DNA from 3 places in the Frankia umida genome. Region 1 is predicted to be linked to each of the others. Evidence: riboswitches for the same ligand, from Rfam matches in the RefSeq annotation. Region 1 holds a riboswitch; each other region holds the start of a gene.
The links. A riboswitch is a leader RNA that binds a small molecule or an ion and turns the genes downstream of it on or off. The one in region 1 is predicted to bind S-adenosylmethionine.
Positions count from the first base shown of each region.

Region 2: linked by a shared signal. The riboswitch ahead of thrC (threonine synthase) and the one ahead of MXD59_RS17465 (aminotransferase class V-fold PLP-dependent enzyme) in region 1 are both predicted to bind S-adenosylmethionine.
Region 3: linked by a shared signal. The riboswitch ahead of MXD59_RS20480 (GNAT family N-acetyltransferase) and the one ahead of MXD59_RS17465 (aminotransferase class V-fold PLP-dependent enzyme) in region 1 are both predicted to bind S-adenosylmethionine.

Region 1 is NZ_JALKFT010000018.1:43,814-50,491, forward strand. It holds gene MXD59_RS17455 (amidohydrolase family protein) at 1-376, opposite strand, end outside; gene MXD59_RS27005 (methylenetetrahydrofolate reductase C-terminal domain-containing protein) at 551-1,642, opposite strand; gene MXD59_RS17465 (aminotransferase class V-fold PLP-dependent enzyme) at 1,706-3,148, opposite strand; SAM riboswitch class IV at 3,196-3,310, opposite strand; gene MXD59_RS17470 (DUF1634 domain-containing protein) at 3,459-3,908, opposite strand; gene MXD59_RS17475 (sulfite exporter TauE/SafE family protein) at 3,905-4,741, opposite strand; gene MXD59_RS17480 (TetR/AcrR family transcriptional regulator) at 5,013-5,636, shown strand; gene MXD59_RS17485 (MFS transporter) at 5,970-6,678, shown strand, end outside.
Region 2 is NZ_JALKFT010000001.1:332,086-338,763, forward strand. It holds gene MXD59_RS01295 (LytR C-terminal domain-containing protein) at 1-581, shown strand, start outside; gene otsB (trehalose-phosphatase) at 665-1,534, shown strand; gene MXD59_RS01305 (alpha,alpha-trehalose-phosphate synthase (UDP-forming)) at 1,553-3,175, opposite strand; gene MXD59_RS01310 (HAD family hydrolase) at 3,334-4,131, opposite strand; SAM riboswitch class I at 4,264-4,383, shown strand; gene thrC (threonine synthase) at 4,392-5,678, shown strand; gene groL (chaperonin GroEL) at 6,220-6,678, shown strand, end outside.
Region 3 is NZ_JALKFT010000027.1:314-6,991, forward strand. It holds gene MXD59_RS26630 (hypothetical protein) at 52-177, opposite strand; gene MXD59_RS20475 (alpha/beta hydrolase) at 359-1,114, opposite strand; gene MXD59_RS20480 (GNAT family N-acetyltransferase) at 1,327-1,971, opposite strand; SAM riboswitch class I at 1,979-2,070, opposite strand; gene MXD59_RS20485 (transposase) at 2,290-3,666, opposite strand; gene MXD59_RS20490 (VOC family protein) at 4,693-4,995, shown strand; partial or broken gene MXD59_RS27455 (IS6 family transposase) at 5,116-5,193, shown strand; gene MXD59_RS20500 (hypothetical protein) at 5,310-5,912, shown strand; gene MXD59_RS20505 (class I SAM-dependent methyltransferase) at 5,978-6,678, opposite strand, start outside.

The DNA of each region.
Region 1 (6,678 bases):
CACCGACGTTGACGTGGGTGCGCACATGGGTCGTGCCCGCCGCCAGGCCGATCCGCAGCGCCGCCTCGGCGCGGGCGACGACGTCGGCGACCGTCATCGCTGCCAGCAGGGTCTGCATCGCGGTGATCGCTCCGGCGAGATCACCGGTGACGTTACGGGCCACCGTCGCGGTCAGCGCCTTGTCCAGATGGGCGTGCGGTTCCACGAAGGACGCCAGCAGCACCTGCCCCCGCAGATCCACCTCGTCGCCGGTCGCCGCCCCGTTGCCGTGCGAGCGGCGGTCGTCCACGGCGACGACCTGGCGGATGAACCCATCTCGGAGTTCGACGTCGATCAGGCGGCCGTCCGTGGTCGTGGCGCTTCGTAGCCAGGTCATGACCTGCCGTCCTGCGCGGAGGTCCATCGGGGTGCGTCGCCACAGGTCGTGGCCTGCCGCACGCGTTCGATGTTCAGCACGCCAACACCCTCCGGCGTGACCATCTACGTACGGTTTCCATTCGATGGAGATCCTGTAAAACGCCTGCCGAAACCTGTTAAAGGTTGCTCTCCATCAGGTGGGGTGGCGGGCGGCCTCGAAGACGCGGTTGGCGATGGCGGCGGTGGCCCGGGCCGCGGCCCTTTCGTGGCCGGACTGCGCGCCGCCGGACAGGTTGACGCCGTCGACGCCCGGCAGCGCCAGCATCCGGGTCGCGAGCCGGGCGGTCGCCGTGATCCCCGCGGCGGTCGGATCGGGGGCGTTCACGATGGCGTCCAGGAAGCCGGCGGGCAGTCGGGGGCCGGCGAACGAGGCGACGACGGCGGCGGTCGCCGCGCTGGTCACGACCGGCACGCAGGCCAGTACCAGCCCGGTGAAACCGGTGGCGCGCAGCCCCGCCACCGCCTCGCCGACCGGTCCGGGCCCACCGCAGTGGTCCACGAACACCGTGTCCGCCCCGGCGTCGATCTTGGCCATCAGGCGGGACAGCCGGTGGGCGGTGGGTGGTGCGGCCGGCGCGTGCGCGACGGAGACATGCGCGCCGTGCCCCCGTGCGAGCGCGACGACATCCAGACTGTCCAGATCGAACACGCCGGGGGTGTCGTCGCGATGCCCCAACGCCGGATGATCACCGGTGACGCAGTGCACCCCGGTGACCCCGGCGTCCAGGCAGGCGGCGACCTCACCGGCGAGTGCCACCCGGTTACGGTCCCGGCAGTTCACCCCGACCCAGACGGCTATCCCACGCCGGGTGAGCAACCCCGACCGGTAGGACGGCGGGAACTGGACCCGCGCCCCACCGTGATCGCCGAGCAGGCAGGCGTCCACGGCTGGGGCGAGGATCTCCGCGGTGTCGAGCAGGCTGTCGGTGGACAGCGCCGCGGCGGGCAGATCGGCGACGATCACCGGCCTGCGCGCCGCGACCTCCGTCAGCTCACCCACATCCCACACCTGGTCATCGGCCCCCGCCGGTCCTGTCGCCTCCACCGGGGGAGGGGGATAGGGCCAGCTGTCGAGCGCGGCCAGGAAGGAGCAGGCGCCCACGCCGGGCACCTCACAGTCACCGTCCGCTCCCACTCCCGCACACGGCCCGTGCAGCATCGACTTGGGACAGCGGGCGACCGCGTCGCTCCAACTGGCCCCGGTGAATCCCCCGTTGTGTGGCACGCCGTCACTGTCCGGCCGTGCCGTCGACGGACGGTTTCACCCCGATGAGCCCGCGGTAAAGCCTCAGGTCCCGCAGGGTGCCAGGGCGGCACCTACCTGCCCGGCGGACTGGCCCGGGACCTGGGCGTACTGCTCGGCCCAGGCGGGCAGGCGGCGCTCGTCCCGCACCGGCTGCCAGCCACCGTCGCGCTGGTGGTAGGACAGCCGCGGACCGGTGCGCAGGTAGTCCTCGAGCGCGACGAGCAGCCGGTCGACATGCGCCGACGTCGTGCCGACCCCGATGCTCGCCCGCAGCGCCCCACCCGGTGCCCCGAGTCGGGCCAGCAGCGGATGCGCGCAGAACCGTCCGGCCCGTACCCCGATCCCGTGTTCGGCCGACAGATACGCCGAGACCAACCCCGGATCGTGTCCCGGCAGGGAGAACGCCACCACTCCCACCCCCTGCGCGCGGCCCCCGTCGGAAGCGCCGTCCTCGGGCTGGCTGTTCTCGGGCCAGATGCGGTGGACGACGACCCGGCCCGGCGCACCCTGGTCCAGGGCGGCGAGTCCCCGCAGCAGCCGGTCGCGCAGCGCCGACTCGTGGTCGCGCCACACCTCGGGGGTGATCTCGGCGAGGGTGCGGCAGGCGGCGGCGATCGCGGTGGCGCCGGCGAGGTTCGGCGTGCCGGCCTCGTGTCGAGCCGGCCCGGTGGCCCAGTCGACCGAGGCCGCGCCGACCTCACGTACCGCGCCGCCACCGGCCAGGTACGGCGGGGCCGTGTCCAGCCAGTCGGCCCGTCCGACCAGGACCCCGGCGCCGAACGGCGCGTACAGCTTGTGACCGGAGAAGGCCAGGTAGTCGATGCCGAGGGCGGCCATGTCGATACGCCGGTGCGGGGCGAGCTGCGCCGCGTCGACGAACAGCCGGGCGCCGACGTCATGGGCCAACCGGGCCAGCCGCCGCAGCGGCGGCGCCTCCCCGGTGACATTGGACGCCCCGGTCACCGCGAGCAGCCGCACCGGCGCGGCCCGCAGTTCGGCGTCCAGCGCCTCCAGGCTTTCGCCCAACGTCGCGCGGACGGTGACGCAGCGCGCCCCGACCCGCCGCCAGGGCAGCAGGTTCGCGTGATGCTCGAGGTCGAACAGCACGACCTGCGCTGCCGCGCCGCCCGCACCCCCGGTGCCGGTGGACGCCACGGCATGGGCCAGCAGGTTCACCGCGTCGGTGGTGTTGCGGGTGAACAGGACGGCGTCCTCGGCGCGGGCACCGAGGAAACGCGCGACGTCGTGGCGTGCCCCCTCGTACAGCGACGTGCACACCGCCGAGGCGAACCCCGCGCCGCGGTGCACACTCGCCGAGTACGGCAGCACCCGGCGAACATGATCGGCCACGGCTTCCAGGCACGGCGCGCTCGCCGCGTAGTCAAGGTTGGCGTACTCCACCTGGCCGCCGCCGGCCAGCGGCACCTGTAGCCCCGCCCCCTCCACCGGGAGCAACGCCGCCTGCGCGGGCGTGGATGTGGGCACGGCAGAAATGATCGAGGTCATCATTGCTCCGAGAACAACCCGTGTCGGGTCTGCACTTGCCATCGGCTGGTCGCCGCGGCCCTGTCGTCACCCGGGGCACCCCGCTGCGTGAGGAGGGTTGCCGGCCAGCAAGCCGGGGCTTGGACGCTGGCACTCAGGACAGTGATCGGACTCTAGCAAAGCCCGCCATTCCCGGTCGGCACGGTGAACATGGCCACGCCGGACATCGTCCACGCCGATCCCACCGGATCGGACGGCATCGGCCCGAGTGGCGTCGCTTCGGGTGGCGTCGGTTCGGTGACGTCGGGGGCTACTCGGCGGCGCCGAGGGCACCTGCGACCAGCAGGAGCACCAGGACGAGCGCGGCCACCGCGGCCAGCTGCGGCTGACGTCCGCGAAGCCAGCACCAGCCGGCAGCGGCGACCCCGGCGGCCGGGGTGGCGGCGAGCACCACCATCCCGAGCAGGACGATCGCGTCCGCCCGCGCGTGGCGCAGCCCACCGGCCAGGTCGGACAGCCGCAGCGCGGCACCCGGGCCGAGGATGTCGCCGTGGGAACGGCCGGTCCACGCCGCGCCGTTCTGGCCGAACGCCGCGATCAGCCCGGCGACCACCAGCAGCACCCCGAGAATCCCCCCGACCCGCAGCACCCACGCGACCGGTCGCGCCCCGACCTCATGGCCGCACCGCGCCCCGGCTGGTCCGGGGGAGACCGCAGGCGCCTCGGGTGGGTCCTGCGGCGGTGGGGGCGGGCGGGTCATGCCAGACCCCGCAGCAGCATCTGGACGCTGATCACCAGCAGGACCGCGAGGAAGACCAGGCGCAGTGTCGCGACGGGCACCACGGACAGCAGGCGGGAGCCGAGTCGGGCGCCCACCACCGTGCCGATCGCGACCGCGCCGGCCAGGGCCGGAACCACGTCCCCACGTTGCAGGTAGACGACGGCGCTCGCGGCGCCGGTCACCCCGATCATGAGGCTGCTCGTGGCGGTCGAGACCTTGAGGGGAAGTCGCATCGCGAGGTCCATCGCGGGCACCTTCATCGCACCCGACCCGATGCCGAGCAGGCCGCTGACCGTGCCCGCGGCGGTCATCATCGTCAGGCCGGTCGCGGTTCTGGTCACCCGGTAGGCACGCCGTTCGCTTCCGTTCGCGACGTCGCCGTGCAGGGTGAGGACATCGGCGAGGCGATCACCGGGGACCGCGAGCGTGTCGGTCGTCGCGTCGCGGCGGGTGCGCAGCATCTGGATCGCGCTGAAGGCGAGCACCACGCCGAAGATGGTGTAGAGGACATGGGTGCCGAGGTGGCCGGCGAGCAGCGCCCCGATCACCGCCCCGATGACGGTGGCGACCTCGAGGGTCACCGCGACACGCAGGTTCGCGAAGCCCTCGTCCAGGTACCGGGGTGAGGCGGCGGCGCTGCCGGCGACGACCGAGATCACCGAGGCGCCGATCGCGAGCCGGACGTCCAGCCCGAAGGCGAGGGTGAGGATCGGCACGATGAAGGTGCCACCGCCCAGCCCCAGCAGGCTCCCCAGGGCCCCCGACGCGACGCACACGGCGGTGATGACGGCGATCTCCGCCAACGGGCTCACGGTACTCACCTCGCCTTCTGTTGTTTATGTCTGATACAGACAATATCCGGATGGGACCTTTCTGGCGAGGGAAGACGGCGCGGGCTCGGCGTCCGCGCACAGGTGTGGCAGGGGTCACGGCGTTTCGGGGGGTCTGAATATGAGTACGGCACAGTACTGTTTCGTTTGGTGGTCGACGGTCCCTGACCTGGCTGTGGTCCGCCTGGCGGGATCTGTGGGTGTGGTGATCGAGCTGTGACCGTGGTGCGCGCGGATGCGAAGGGAGGCATGTGTGTCGTCTCCGGAGGGTTCGGGCCGGGGCCGTCCTCGGGATGAGTCCCGCGAGCAGGCGATTCTCGACGCGGCGCTGGAACTGCTCGTCGAGGTCGGCTACGAGCGGATGAGCATGGTCGCCGTCGCGAACCGGGCCCGGGCCAGCAAGGCGACGATCTACCGGCGCTGGAGCTGCAAGGACGCGATGGTCGTCGAGGCGCTGCGTCGTCGGGCGCCCGCCGAACATGTCGCCGCCGACACCGGAAGTCTGCGCGACGACCTGATGGTCGACGTCCGGCTGATGGCTCGCTCGATCGTCGACGTCGGCGGTGGGCTGCTCATGGGGGTGCTGCGCGCGGCCTCCGAGTCCCCGCGGTTGGCCGAGGTCATCCAGGAGCACATGGTGCGTAACAAGGCCGAACTGTGTGGAAACGCGCTTGTGCTGGCGGCCAGGCGGGGTGAGATCCCCGCCGATCTCGACGCCGTCCCGCTGGCGGAGGCGATTCTGTCCATGATCCTGACCCGGCAGATGTTCGGTGTCGGCCCGCTCGACGAGCGGTTCGTCACGCACGTCGTCGATGACGTCGCCATGCCGCTGATCGCGGGCCTGGCGGCCCGAGCGTCAGCCCCCTCGAACGTCTGAGCTATTATCTGTCCGAACGTCTGATCGGTTCTCGGGTCGACGTCGGTCGGGTGCGCGCCGTGGTCCGCGGCGGGCGCTGATCGTGTCACGTCACTGGGCGGTGTTCCGTCCTCCTGGTCAGACGTCCCCTTTGTCATGCCGCCAGCAAGCCAACCCAGCCAGCAAGCCAGCCCGGTCTGACCAGCCCGGTTGGTGCCCGTCCAGCCAGGTTCGGTCCGTCCCACCCGTACGCGACGGCCATGTCGTCGTGCGCGGTTCTGCGCCGGTATGCCCATGCGCGGCCATCCGACGTGAACATCCGGCAATTCGACTGTTGTGGCTAGGAGCCCACTCGTGACCGATACCGTCGCCGCCCGGACAGATCATGATCCGGCGCCGCTGGCTGACGACGCTCCCGATCCACGGCGCTGGCTGGCGCTGTCGATCATCGCCGTCGCGCAGCTCATGGTCGTGCTCGACGCGTCCATCGTGAACATCGCCCTGCCGCACGCGCAGGACGCGCTGCACATCTCCACCGCCAACCGGCAGTGGATGGTGACGGCCTACACCCTCGCCTTCGGCGGTCTGCTGCTGCTCGGCGGCCGGATCGCCGACTATGTCGGCCGCAAGCGCGCCTTCATCTGGGGTCTGATCGGGTTCGCGCTCGCCTCGGCGCTGGGTGGTCTCGCGCCCAACGCCGGGCTGCTGTTCGCCGCCCGCGCGCTGCAGGGCGCGTTCGCCGCGGTGCTCGCACCGGCCGCGCTCTCCCTGATCACGGTCACCTTCACCGAGAGCAAGGAGCGGGCCCGCGCCTTCGGCGTGTACGGCGCGATCTCCGGCGGTGGCGCGGCGATCGGCCTCATCCTCGGTGGTCTGCTCACCGAGTACGCCTCGTGGCGGTGGTGCCTGCTGGTCAACGTACCGATCGCGCTGGTCACCGCACTCGCCGCCGCGCCGGTCGTGCGGGAGAGCCGCACCGAGGGCAGGGCCAGTTACGACCTGCCCGGCGCGCTGACGGTGACCGCGGGGCTCGTCGCGCTCGTCTACGGCTTCACCGTGGCCG
Region 2 (6,678 bases), on a different contig from region 1:
TCATCGCGATTCTCGCCGTGCTCGTCGGGATTCTGGTCGTGAACCTGGTCAACGGGGAAGACGCCACGAAGGATCCGAACGCGTCCGCCGCGGCGCCGAGCCGCACCCCGCTGGACGCCGCCCTCGGCACCACGTCGCCCTCGACCGCCCGGTCGGCCACCGCCTCGCCGACGGCGACACCGTCGGCGTCGGCGAGGCCCGATCCGGCCAGGACCACCCCGGCACCGACTCCGCCGCCCGAACAGCCGGCCGCGGGTCCGGGCGCACGACCGGGCGCCGCGGTGTCGACCCCGATCGCGGTGCTCAACAAATCGCAGATCAAGGGCCTGGCCGAGGCCGCGGCCAGGAAGCTCACCGACACCGGCTTCACGGTCTCGCGGACGGGAAACTTCCTGTCGACCTACAACGTCCCGGTCACGACCGTGTACTACGCCGACGGTCAGGAGCAGGCCGCCCAGACCCTCAAGGACTCCGTCCCGGGTATCGAAAAGATCGTGCCCAGGTCAGAGACCCGCATCGTCGTCGACGATCCGCTGATTCTCGTCATTACGCGCGACTTCCCCGCAGACCCGGAAAAATGATCGCCTGATCGCCGGTCGCGACATCCCACAGTGGGCGTGTCCGCCGGAACTCGACCATTCCGACATCGACCCGGGAAGGCCCCGTGACCGAATCCACCCGCCACGAGCCCGCCTCCGACCAGCCCGCGCAGCCCGCGCCGCGCACCCCCGCGGGCGGGGCAGGGCTCGCCGCCCTGCTGACCGCCCCGCAGCGGGCGCTGGTCGCCCTCGACTACGACGGCACCCTGTCCCCGATCGTCGCCCGTCCCGCTGATGCCGTTCCGGCGGCGGGGGCGGTCGAGGCACTGCTGGCGATCTCCCGGCTGGTGGGCACAGTCGCCATCATCACCGGCCGACCGGTGGCCGCGGTGCTGGAACTGACCCGGCTGGAGAAGCTCGCCGACCTCGGCGACTTCGTGATCCTCGGCCAGTACGGGTTGCAGCGCTGGGACTCCCAACGACGGGAGATCACCAGCCCCGATCCGCTGCCCGGTGTCGCGGCCGTGCGCGCGGCGCTGCCCGGGGTGCTACGGGACGCGCCGCCCGGCACCGTCGTCGAGGACAAGCACCACGCGCTGGTCGTCCATGTGCGCCGCGCGGCCGATCCGGACGCGGCCCTCGCCGCGCTCTCCCCCGCGCTGACCACGCTCGCGACGGAGAACGGCCTGGAGGCGGCTCCCGGCAAAAGGGTGCTCGAGCTACGTCCTCCGGGCCACGACAAGGGCGGTGCGCTGCGGGAGCTCGTGGCCACCCGCGGTGCGCGCTCGGTGCTGGTCGCCGGGGACGATCTCGGTGATCTGCCGGCGTTCGACGCCGTCGAGGAGCTGCGGGCGACCGGTGTGCCGGGGATCGCCGTGTGCAGCGACAGCCCCGAGGTGCCGAACGCCGTGCGGGAACGGGCCGATCTCGTCGTCGGCGGCCCGGCCGGCATGGTGTCCCTGCTCGAGGTCCTCATCGAGCGCCTGAGCCGCTGACCGGGAAGGCCCCGCCGGTCAGGGGGCGGCGGCCAGGGCCGCGAGCTGGTCGGTGAACCAGATACGCGGGGGGAGGCGGCCGGCGACGGCGGCGAGTTCCGCGGCTCGCCGCCGTCGCTCCGCGGCCGGCATGATCAGCGCCGTGTGCAGGGCCGCCGCCGTCGCCTGCACATCGAACGGGTTGACCACCAGCGCGGCCCCACCCATCTCGGCGTACGCCCCCGCCTCCCGGGACAGCACCAGCACCGCGTCGCGGCGGGACAGCGCCGCCCCCTCCTTCGCCACGAGGTTCATCCCGTCCCGGACCGGGTTGACCACCAGCACCTCGGCCAGCGACAGCGCCGCGATCGAGCGGGGATAGTCGTCGGTCACCTCCAGGTGCAGGGGACACCAGTCGTCCTCGGCGAACTCGTCGTTGATCTCGGCGGCGAGCCGACGCACCGCCTGGGTGTACTCGCGGTACTCGGGCAGGTTGTGCCGCGACGGATAGGCACACACCAGGTGCATCACCTGCCCGCGCCACCGCGGCTGGGCGCGCAGCAGCTCACGGTAGGCCAGCAGGCCCCGCACGATGTTCTTGGACAGCTCCGTCCGGTCGACCCGCACGATCAGCCGTCGTCCGCCGGCGAGCGCCGCGAGTTCCGCCGCCCGCCCGGCCACATCCGCCTGCGCGGCCCGGTCCCGCAACTCCCCCACGTCCACCCCCAGGGGATGGACGCCGATCCGAACCAGCCGTCCCCCGTCCGCCTCCACCCCGTCCGCCTGCGCCCCGTCCGCCTGCGCCAGTACCCGCACCTGACGGTCGTGGACGGCCACACCGGGCAGCGCCTCGGCGCACCGTTCGAACGCGTCGGCCCAGGCATCGGTGAGAAAACCCAGTCGGTCCGCGCCGAGCAGACCGTGCAGCAGCTGCGCCTGGACGTCGTCGGGCAGAATCCGGAAGTAGTCCGGTGGCGCCCACGGGGTGTGACTGAAGTGGGCGATCCGCAGGTCAGGGCGCATCCGACGGAGCTGGCCGGGGACGAGCATCAGGTGGTAGTCCTGCACGAGGACGCAGGCTCCGGGCGCCGCCTCCTGCGCCAGCGCCTCGGCGAACATCGCGTTGTACGCCTGGTAGGCGGCCCAGTCCTGGCGAAACCGCGCACCGAACACCGGCTGCGACGCCGGCGCGTACAACAGATGCTGGACGAACCACAGCACCCGGTTCGCCACGGCGTTGTAGGCCCGGTCGAAGATCTCCTGATCGATGTCGAGGATGCGCACCGCGGCGCGGCCGGTGTCGAAGCCAGCCCGGTCGAGCCGCCCGTCGGGCGCCCGGCTCGCCGCCCGCCGATCGGCGTCCCCCAGGGCCGCGCACACCCACACCAGGCGGTCGGCGTCCGGCGGCGCGTCGGCGGCCGCCTGCCCGAGCCCGGACACCAGCCCGCCGGCGCCACGTCGCAGCAGCAGCTCGCCGTCCGGACCATCGGCGAACGCGACCGGCCCACGGTTCGACGCGACGAGGACCCGCGCCGTCCCGGTAGCAGCCGAGGGCGCGGGAACAGGCTCCGGGGGCGCGGGCGCAGCATCCGGGGGCACGGGGGCAGGGTCCGCCGATACGGAAGCAGGGGCCACAGCGGTGCTGTGTGTGACGTCCGACATGCGTTGCACACAGCGGAGAGTAGGCCATCTGCGCCGCCGTGAAGGCCCGCTCCGGCGCACCGCTCAGCCCAGATGTTGGTCTCTCGCTGGTACCGATGCCTTTTCGCCGGACGGCCACCGCCCACGCACCATCGACCCGAGGCAACCCTCGGTGACTCTCAGTCGACGATGGCCTGACGCACCGCATTGGCCCAACCGGCGCCGACGGAGCCGTCCTCAATGGTGACGTTGTCGTACTTCGGTAGCAGCCCGGGGATGCTGGGATGACGCAGCGCGTTGGCGACCAGGTGCATCCGACCGACGTGCGCGGCCATCTCCAGATCACTCGCCGAGTCGCCGATCGCGATCGCCTCGGTCGGCGACAGCCCACGTCGGCGCAGGTCGTAGGCCACGGCGTCGCCCTTGCTGACGCCGTCTGGCACCAGGTGGTAGACGTGCGGCTGGCCGCCGAGATGCGGCATGTGCGACGGCGAGATCAGCCCGTTGTCGCGCATGCTCAGCCAGCCGAAACCGATCTCGGTGAGCCACGCGTCGACCTCGGCGACCTCGATCCGCCCGCGCAGCATCACATCGATCTCACGCCCGGTGTGCCAGGGCGTGTGCAGCTCCAGCTCACCGGGATGACGGTCGATCAGCTTGTCCAGCAGGACGGGTGGGACCTGGTCGAAGTCGGACGGCATCGCACCGCGCAGGATCTCGCTGTCGCGCCCGCGGTTCCAGCCGACGATCGCACCGAGCTCGCCGATGAACCCGTCCGCGCCGAAGATCTGCGCCGCCTCGAGCAGCTGCGGCCGGGTGCGCCCGCTCACCAGCACCAGCAGGACTCCCGCGGTGTGCAGCTCGATGAGCGCCTGCGCGGGCTCCAGGGTCACCCCCCCGCCCTCGGCGAGAAAGAAGCAGCCCCCGGGCCCGACCATCGTGCCGTCAAGATCGGTGTAGACGACGCGGACACTCACTGTTATGAACTCCCTGGTCCTAGGACGGCACCCGGTGGGACACTGGCTGACGCGACACACAACCGTGAACCAGGAAACATCGGTGCACGATCTCGGGCACGCGGTCTACAGTACGGACAGACAACTTCATCTGGCTCATCCAGAGGGGCAGAGGGAACGGCCCGGCGAAGCCCCGGCAACCACCCGCACGCTGTGCGTGCGCGGCAGGTGCTAATTCCGACCTGTGGCAGGTTGCCGCGGGAAAGATGAGGAGCTTCTCCATGACTCTCGCGCCCGAGCGCGCCACCGCCTCCGCCCTGGACGTGGCCAACCCCGCCGTCGGCCTGTCCTGTCGCCACTGCGGAGCGACCTACCCGCTGTCACCGAGCCATGTGTGCGTCGAGTGCTTCGCCCCGCTGGAGATCTCCTACGACCCGGACCTGCTGCGCCGGGTCACCCGGGAGTCGATCGAGGCCGGCCCGCGCAACCTGTGGCGTTACGTCGGCCTGCTGCCCGCCGGCCACGACCCGTCCCGCCGGGTCTCCCTCGGTGCCGGCTGGACGCCACTGCGCCACGCCCCGCGGCTGGCCGCCGAACTCGGGATGAAGACGCTGTACGTCAAGGACGACAGCGCCAACCCCACCCACTCGTTCAAGGACCGGGTTGTCTCGGTCGCCCTGTCCGCCGCCCGTGAGCTTGGTTTCACCACGGTGGCCTGCGCGTCCACCGGTAACCTCGCCCAGTCGGTGGCCGCGCACGCCGCCAGTGCCGGGCTGCGCTCGGTCGTCCTCGTCCCGCACGACCTCGAGGCCGGCAAGACCGTCTCCACCGGTGTGTACGGCGGCACCCTGGTCGCCATCCAGGGCACCTATGACGATGTCAACCGGCTGTGCAGCGAACTGGCCGGCGAGTACGAGTGGGCGTTCGTCAACGTCAACGTGCGCCCGTTCTACGCCGAGGGTTCCAAGACGCTGGGCTACGAGGTCGCCGAGCAGCTCGGCTGGCGGCTCCCCCAGCAGGTCGTCGTGCCGATCGCGTCCGGCTCGCTGCTGACCAAGGTCGACAAGGCGTTCGGTGAGCTCGGCAAGCTCGGCCTGGTCGAGCCGACCCCCTACCGGGTCTTCGGCGCCCAGGCCGCCGGCTGCAACCCCGTCGCCGCCGCCTTCAGCCGCGGGGTCGACACCGTCGCCCCCGTCCGTCCGTCGACGATCGCCAAGTCGCTGTCCATCGGTAACCCCGCCGACGGCCCCTACGCCCTGGACGTCGCCCGCCGCACCGGCGGCGCGATCACCGACGTCACCGACCCCGAGATCCTCGAGGGCATGCGCCTGCTCGCCCGCACCGAGGGGATCTTCGGGGAGACCGCCGGTGGCGTCACGGTGGCGACTCTGCGCCGTCTGCTGCGCGAGGGCCTACTCGACCCCGAGGCCGAGACCGTCATCTACAACACCGGTGACGGCCTGAAGACCCTCGACCCGCTGGTCGAGACCGGTGGCCCCACCGCCACCATCAAGCCCTCCCTGCGCGCCTTCGAGGCCGCAGGCCTGGGCGACGACTCCGCCGCCTGAGGCCTGCCCACGGCCCCGTGCCTGACCCCTGGTCACGGGGGCGTGGTGCGACGGTCCGCCGAGCGGGCTTCGTGACATTCGGTGCGCCTTGGCCACCGCGGGTGCCGGTTTCTCCTCTCGGTTACCTCAGGACCGGGCGTCCACCGGCGTGGAGCGACGTCCACCGGCGGCCAGCGGGCGTCCAGGAGGCATCCGAAATGTCCTAGAAGCGGCTGTCGGTGCCGCCGGACGCGGACGAGGGGAACAGCAGGGGACGAACGGTCGCACAGCCGGTTGCGGGGGCGGCTCGGGACGGGGAACAACGGGTGCGGCGGGGCTCGCCGACCGAGGGCGCGCTTGCACTCTCCCAGGGTGAGTGCTAAACATGAGCTGGCACTCTCGTGATGGGAGTGCCAAGGCTGAAACGGCGAGGCTGCCCAGTCCTCCCGGCTGTCATGGCGGTTTGTCCGCACCTGGCCGGAGCTGGCGGGAGCCGTCCGTCGCGGGCGTCGTTGTGGCCAGGCCATCGAACCTGCCATCCCACTGGGAGGACCCAGAAACCATGCCGAAGATCATTGCCTTCGATGAGGAGGCTCGGCGCGGCCTGGAGCGCGGCATGAACCAGCTGGCCGACGCCGTCAAGGTCACGCTCGGCCCCAAGGGTCGCAACGTCGTGCTGGAGAAGAAGTGGGGCGTCCCCACGATCACCAACGACGGTGTCTCCATCGCCAAGGAGATCGAGCTCGAGGACCCGTACGAGAAGATCGGCGCGGAGCTCGTCAAGGAAGTCGCGAAGAAGACCAACGACGTCGCGGGTGACGGCACCACCACCGCGACGATCCTGGCCCAGGCGCTGGTCCGTGAGGGTCTGCGCAACGTGGCCGCCGGCGCCAACCCCCTCGGCCTGAAGAAGGGCATCGAGGTCGCGGTCGAGCGCGTCTCCGAGGAGCTGTCCAAGCAGGCCAAGGAGGTGGAGACCAAGGAGCAGATCGCCTCCACCGCCTCCATCTCGGCCGGTGAC
Region 3 (6,678 bases), on a different contig from region 1:
CTGGCCGACCTCGGCCTCCCGGCCGGCGCCTACGTCAGCTGCCCAGCCTGATCAGCCCGGGCAGCTGAGGTCGAGGTCGGCCGGCAAGAGATCATCGTTGTGACCCTCGCCGAGGGCGGACGCCCGGCGCCCCGGAGCAGTGGCGCGCAGCGTCCCCGCAGCTGGACGCACGACCATCGCGCATCTCCTCATCGAACTCTTCGTCGTTCTCGAGAAGGATCACGCGGCGGTCGCTTCACGTCACGGACCGCCACTCCAGTAAGTCGCTGGACGATCACACTCTGTACACCATGTCCGTGGACTCCGCTCCATGTACCGCGGCAGACCGCACCGGAGTTGACCCGGCCGCCCAGGTTGGTCAGCGGCCGGACGCCCCGACGGCACCCCTGGCGTGCAGCGTTGCCGCGACCCAGGTCATGGCCCTGGTCACGGCCGTTCGGGACTCGTCGGTGTGGTCGAGGCTGTCGAAGCCGTGCTGACCGTTCGGGACGTCGATGACCTCGATCGGAACGCCGTGGGCACGGGCGGCATCGACGAAGGCGTTCTGGCCGGGCACCGCCACCGGGAACTCGGCACCGACCCGGGTGAGCAGGATCGGCGGCCGCCCCGGGGTGGCGACGGCGCCAACCGCGTCGAACTCGGCGCCGTCCGGGACGCCCGGCGGAACGCTCAGGAACGGGTAGCTCAGCGCGACGCAGCGCAGCCACGGGGGCACGGCGGCGAGCCATCCGGCCGCGAGCGGACCGCCACCGGAGAAGAACCACAGGCCGACCCGGTCGGGGTCGACGCCCTCGACGGCGCGTGCCTGCTCGACGGCCGAACGCACGTTCCGCCCGGCGACCGGGTAGTCACCGGGGCCGTGCAGGCCATGGTCGACGGTGACCCCGACGAGGCCATGGGCGGCGGCGAGCGCGCCGTAACCGAGAAAGGTCGGCCAGTCCCGGGGGGTCGGCTCCAGCTGCGCCGGTACGGGCCCGCCGTGCACGAACACCACGGCGGGCCGACGCCGCTCGGCGGACGGGTCGGTGCTGTGGACGTCGATCGCGCCGATACGCCGACGGTGGGCGGGCGCCACGTCGAGCACGAACGGATGCATGTGCGGCGGGATGGCCATACCCACATCACATCAAGGACACCCGCCGCTGGTCGACCTGGCCCCTGTCCCCCTGCCCGCCAAGATGGGATGAGACAGAAGACCTTCCCAAGGCAGGCCAACCGCCGAAACTGGGACACAGCCATCACAAGATCGGCGCCGGTTCCTGAGAACGGGCAGCACCTGTCGGCCAGATTGAGCACCCGTTGATCTCTGGGTGAAGATCGAGTCGATCACGACGCCGGCGGGCCAGACACTCCTGCGGCCATGCCCGCCGAGGCCAGACGGGTCATGAGGGCTCGTCGGACAGCCGGCCATTCGGAAGCGACCACCGCGAACATCGCCGAGTCCCGCACCGTCCCCTCCTCCCCCGGCGCCCAGGACATCGACCAGTTGCGAAGGACGCCCTCGAAGCTGATACCCAGTCGTGTCAACGCCCGCCGGCACCGGTGGTTGCGGGCGTCGGTGTTCAGATCGACCCGTGCGACCCCCAGGGTCTCGAACGCATACCCCAGCAGCAGAAGCTTCGCCTCGGCGTTGATGCCGCTGCCCTGCGCGGACGCCGCGAGCCAGGTGGAGCCGATTTCGACGGCTCGCAGGGCCGGCCGATCCGGCCAGGGCCGCGGATCCAGGAATCCGGTGCACCCCACGGCTTTCCCGTCACGCACCCGGACCTGGGCGAACGGCGTCAGCCCAGGCCTGGCCAACAGCGCCGCCGCATACCCCCGCGTCTGGCTCCCACGGGGAACCAGCGTGAACCCGTAGGTCTCCCGGTCCTCCTCGACGGCCGCGGCCAGGTCGACCGCGTGCTCCATCGTCAACGGCTCCAGCCGCACCAGGGAACCAGCGAGAACAGGAACATCGAGCTGAACACTCATCGGAGTTTCCTCATCGTTCCTGGCGTTGGCACCTTGCCCGCGCTGGACAGGTTGCCGGACCGTCACCGGGCCAGGTCCCTCAGATCCTCTGGATGATCAACGAGAGTCGATTGTCCCCGGCCACAGAGAGCCACGTCAACACGAACATGCGATGAAGTGCGGAACGCAGGACCTCGGCGCCCTGCCCGTCGAGAACGCCGTGGGACCCGTCACTGGCCCCACGGCGAACAGCTGATCCACGTCGAGCTGTCGACGGTCCTCGGTCTGCCCCGGACAACACTGGCCGAGCTGTGGTGTCGGCTCATGCGGCTCGGCTCATCAGATCTCCGTCCGATAGAACACCTTTCCCGTATTCACGGTGAAGCCTGTGCACGGTAGAAACTTTGCACTGACTGGTTGTCGAGGTCGGTGGTCCATTCGACTCTGCTGCAATTGGTTTCGGTGGCGATGCGGCGGAGGTGATCCATGAGGAGGCCTCCGATGCCGCGGCGTCGGGCGTGTTCGCGAACGTAGAGTTCCTTGAGGAAAAGTGACTGTGTCACGCCCGCGGCCGGCCAGAGGAACGCGTAGGTGGCCATGCCCAGCACCTCGTGGTCTTCGCATGCCAGTAGCACCGCGGGAGAGGCCTGGCCGGACAGGAGCAGCCCGCGGATGTGGGCGAGGCGCTGGGGGCGGGGGTCGGTGGGGGCGCGCCGTTGCTGGTTGGCGACGTTGCTGGTTGGCGACGTTGGTCAGGCCGAAGGCGGTCCGGTAGACGAGTTTGATCAGCCGGTTGGCTCCCTCAGCCGCGGCGTTGGACAGGCCGTGCAGGACGGCGGCTGTGATCTCGACGCGCCAGTCCGAGATCGTTTCGGCGAGAGCGACGATCTCGGGGACGGTCGCGCCGGTCGTGGCGCAGTAGTCGAAGAACCTGGTGAGGGCCCGGTCGACGTCGGTGCGGGTGGTGGCTCGGCCGGTGCGGGTCGGGGAGAGCGCGAGCAGGTCGAGTAGGTGGTTCTTCGCGCGGCCGTTGCCGGAGAGTGCGCCGGGGCCGCGCACCAGCAGGTTGCGGATCGTGTATTCGGGGTCGGTGGCCCGGCCGCGGCGGTCACGGAGCTGGTGGGTGACCCGGCGGCGGACATCCCCGACCGCCTTGTTCGCCAGCTGCGCGACGTGGAACGGGTCGACCGCGATCATCGCGTGTGGGAGCGCGTCGCGGGCGGCAGCCTTGTAGACGGTGGACATGTCGATCGTGACCGCCCGGATGCCCGCGCGCCAGGCGGCGGGCCGGGCCTCGATCCAGCCGACCGTGGCCGCCGCCGTGCTGCCCTCGACGGCCCCGAGCAGGCCGTGGCCACCAGCGGAGTCGAACAACCCGGTCTGCCAGCGGTCGGCGTCGGCGACCCAGCCGCCGGAGAGCGGGTCCCGCTGGTAGCGGGGACGGCCCCGGCGGTGGTCGTCGATCCCGAGCACCTCGACGCCCGGCAGCGGCCCGGACACCGACCGCACCGGCCGGCCTGCCTCCCCGTCGGCGGTGGTCTCCTGGTCTGCGACCGGCCCGTCGGGCCCGGTCCCAGCGGCCGGGGCGGTGACCACGATCCCCGCCTCCTCGGCCACCGCGACGAAGCCACGGTGCGCGGTGTGCCAGCTGACTCCGGCCGCCCGCTCGACCAGCTCGACCTCGACCCCGGCCGGCAGCCCCGGCAACCCACCCAACGCACAGCCTCTACCCTGGGACACACGCACCCGCCCGCTTGATGATCTTTTTCTGGCAAGAGCGATCATTTCAGCGGGCGGGTGTCCCGCTTCCCGAACCAAACCGCGACTACGTTCCGTCACCCCAAGCCGTCACACACGGCTCATGACCGTACACACTCCCCAACCCACTGCGGAGAGCCCGAAATGTACCGACCTCTCCGGCTTCAGTCAAAACGAACTCGACGCCATCGCCGCCGAACTCAACGGCAGACCCCGGAAAGTCCTCGACTGGAAAACCCCGACGAGGCCTACGCCGAGACCCACAATCTGAAAGAATTTGGACCGTCGGTGCACTGACCGTTGGAATCCGCCCCGCATTGATGTCGCACACGGCGACGAAAATCTACCAGGAACGGATCGGCGCCATCCCCCGGGTGTTGTAGTAGATATTTTGGTAGGTCCCATTCTGGGAGATCAGATTCGCGTTGAGCTGCTGATTCTGGTAGGCCAAGTCACCGATGTTGTCATACGGAGCCTGGGCAACCGCCGCACCGGCGAGAGGCAGCATACCTCCACACGCGAGAAGCGTTCCGAAAATAACTACGCACATCCGATTCCGACGCATTCTTATTAAATCCTTCCGGAGACCAGTCACATAGTCCTCAATTGACTGGATATTCATATCACGAACTAATCCACATCTGCAAAGCGTCTATCAAAATAGGGCAGTAGTCCCCTAATATTATGGGCAAAATGCCCGACCGGTGGTCCGACAGAATCGTTGTCGAGAGCACCTTTCGTCTGGATGACGAAGGACCCCGGCCGGAGCCTGGTCCTCGAGTACGGTTGCCTCTGCGCCGCTCCGGATCTTCGGCGACTGTTCGTGGCGATCAACATGGACCTGGCTCGCCGCGCCGGGCACCTCAGAAGCCGTGCTGGCGGGCCGAAGGACGGCTACCTACCGTCCGAGGTGGACCGGGTCTGGCGCGCGACTCGACCGGGCGGCCGGCTGATGGCCGCCGTGACCCGAGAGGACAGCGACCCATGGTTCACCGTCCCGCACTGCCCTACGACACGACCGACGCCACCTCCCCGCACGGCCTGGGCCCACACCACGTCCAGCTGGCGATCCCACCCGGCAGCGAGGAACTCTGCCGCAGGTTCTACGTCGACGTGCTGGGCATGACCGAGAGCCAGAAGCCGCCGGTGCTGGCAACGCGCGGCGGGCTGTGGCTACGCGCGGACCGACTGGAGATCCACCTCGGTGTCGAGGAGACTTCCGGCCGGCGCGCAAGGCCCACCCCGGCATCCTCGTCGAGGATCTGGACGGGCTGGCGAACCGGCTGACCGACAAGGGCATCACGGTCACCTGGGACGACAACTTCCCGGGGCTCCGCCGCTTCTACGCCTTCGACATCCTGGGAAACCGGCTGGAGTTCCTCCAGCCCACCGCGACGCGTCACCCTATCCGACCACAGCCGTCTGAAAGCCAGGCTCCGGCCCATGCGCGGACTGAAACGCCTGCGCTCCGCCCAGACGATCAGCCGATGCAACAGACCCCGTCGCGCTCCCCGACCGGCCGGTGCCCGGTTGGTCACCACGCAGTGCAGCAGCCGCCAGGAAGGACGTTCACCATGACGTCCACCGCGCAGAGGGGCTCGGTGACGGGAGCGAAGGACACCCGGTACGACCTGCTGTGGTTCACCGAGAGCTGCCTCGACAACGCCCTGCGGCTCGAGACCTACATCGCCGACGCGGAAAGCGACGGCGACCGGGAGCTGACGGCCTGGATCTCGGTGACCGTCCGCAGGTCGATGGCGGTCGCGCCGAGTGCGGTGTGTAGTTCGAGAATACCGTCGTGCACCCGGACCACCCCGCCGCAGAGCTCGCCAGCGGGGGTGCGCACCGCGAGAAGCGAGCCGCTGGGAACCGTCACCACCGGCGACCACGAGTCGGCTCACCGCGATCGCCGCGTCGAGCAGCCGCCGCTGGCCGGACTCGTCGAAGGCCCGTTCCAGCATGACGGCGAGCTGGCCGCCAGCGGCGAGGAACTCGCCCGCTGGTCCGCCGGGTCCGGGAGGTGCGCCAGCCGGTCCCGCGCGAGCGCGGCCAGACCCAGCAGCCCCGCGGCGTCCACCCGCTCGCCGTCATCCTCCGTGCCAGGTTCCTGCCGGTCCTCGACAGTCATGGTGCCGGTGCGCCCCCCGATACCGGCCGACGGTGACCTCGCTGGCCCGCATGGCGACAACCGGCGCTACCCGTGATGATCTCACCTCTGCGAGTCAGGGCCAAGGCTGCCCCGTGCCGTGGTCGGCGGGCCGCGGCCCGCTCAGCCAGGCGATGGCCCGCCGGCGGGACGGTCGGCGACGAGGATGCGGGTGCCGCGCAGTGACTGGCGGTGCCGTGCCGGGGTGTCGAACCGCCGGGCCAGGACGAGCAGCGTGTCGTCGCGGGTGACGGTGAAGCCGCCCGCCGCGACGGCGCGGCCCATTGCCCGTGGCGTCCACGCGGAGCGGTTCGGCTCCCGTGCCATCGGGTTCTCGCTGCCGGTGAGCCGGCTCAGCACCGCCGCGGCTCCCCGGCCAAGGGCGAACCCCGGTGTCGGCGAGTGATACTGGATGATCAGCCGGCTGCCGGGCGCGGACCGCGCCGCGATCACCTGCAGCGTCCCGAGCGTCTGACCGCGGGTCAGGTAGGGCACGACGCCCTCCCAGATCCAGACGGTCGGCGCCGACTCGCGGTGCCCCGCGGCGGCCAGCGCGTCGCCGAGGTCGTCCCGGCTGAAGTCCACCGGGACGTACACCGGCGCCGAGACGGGCTCGGCCAGCCCGCCGGCCCGCTCTCGCTTCTCCCGCTGCGTCGCCGGATGATCCACCTCGAACACCGGTATACCGGCGAGCTCGCGCAGCTGCCAGGCCCGTCCGTCCAGGCCCGCGCCGAGGATGACCACCTGGGTTCCCGCCGCGCCGTGGCGCGCCACCACCTCCCGGACGGCGTCATCGATCGTGACGGTCCGCGGGGCCATCGCGT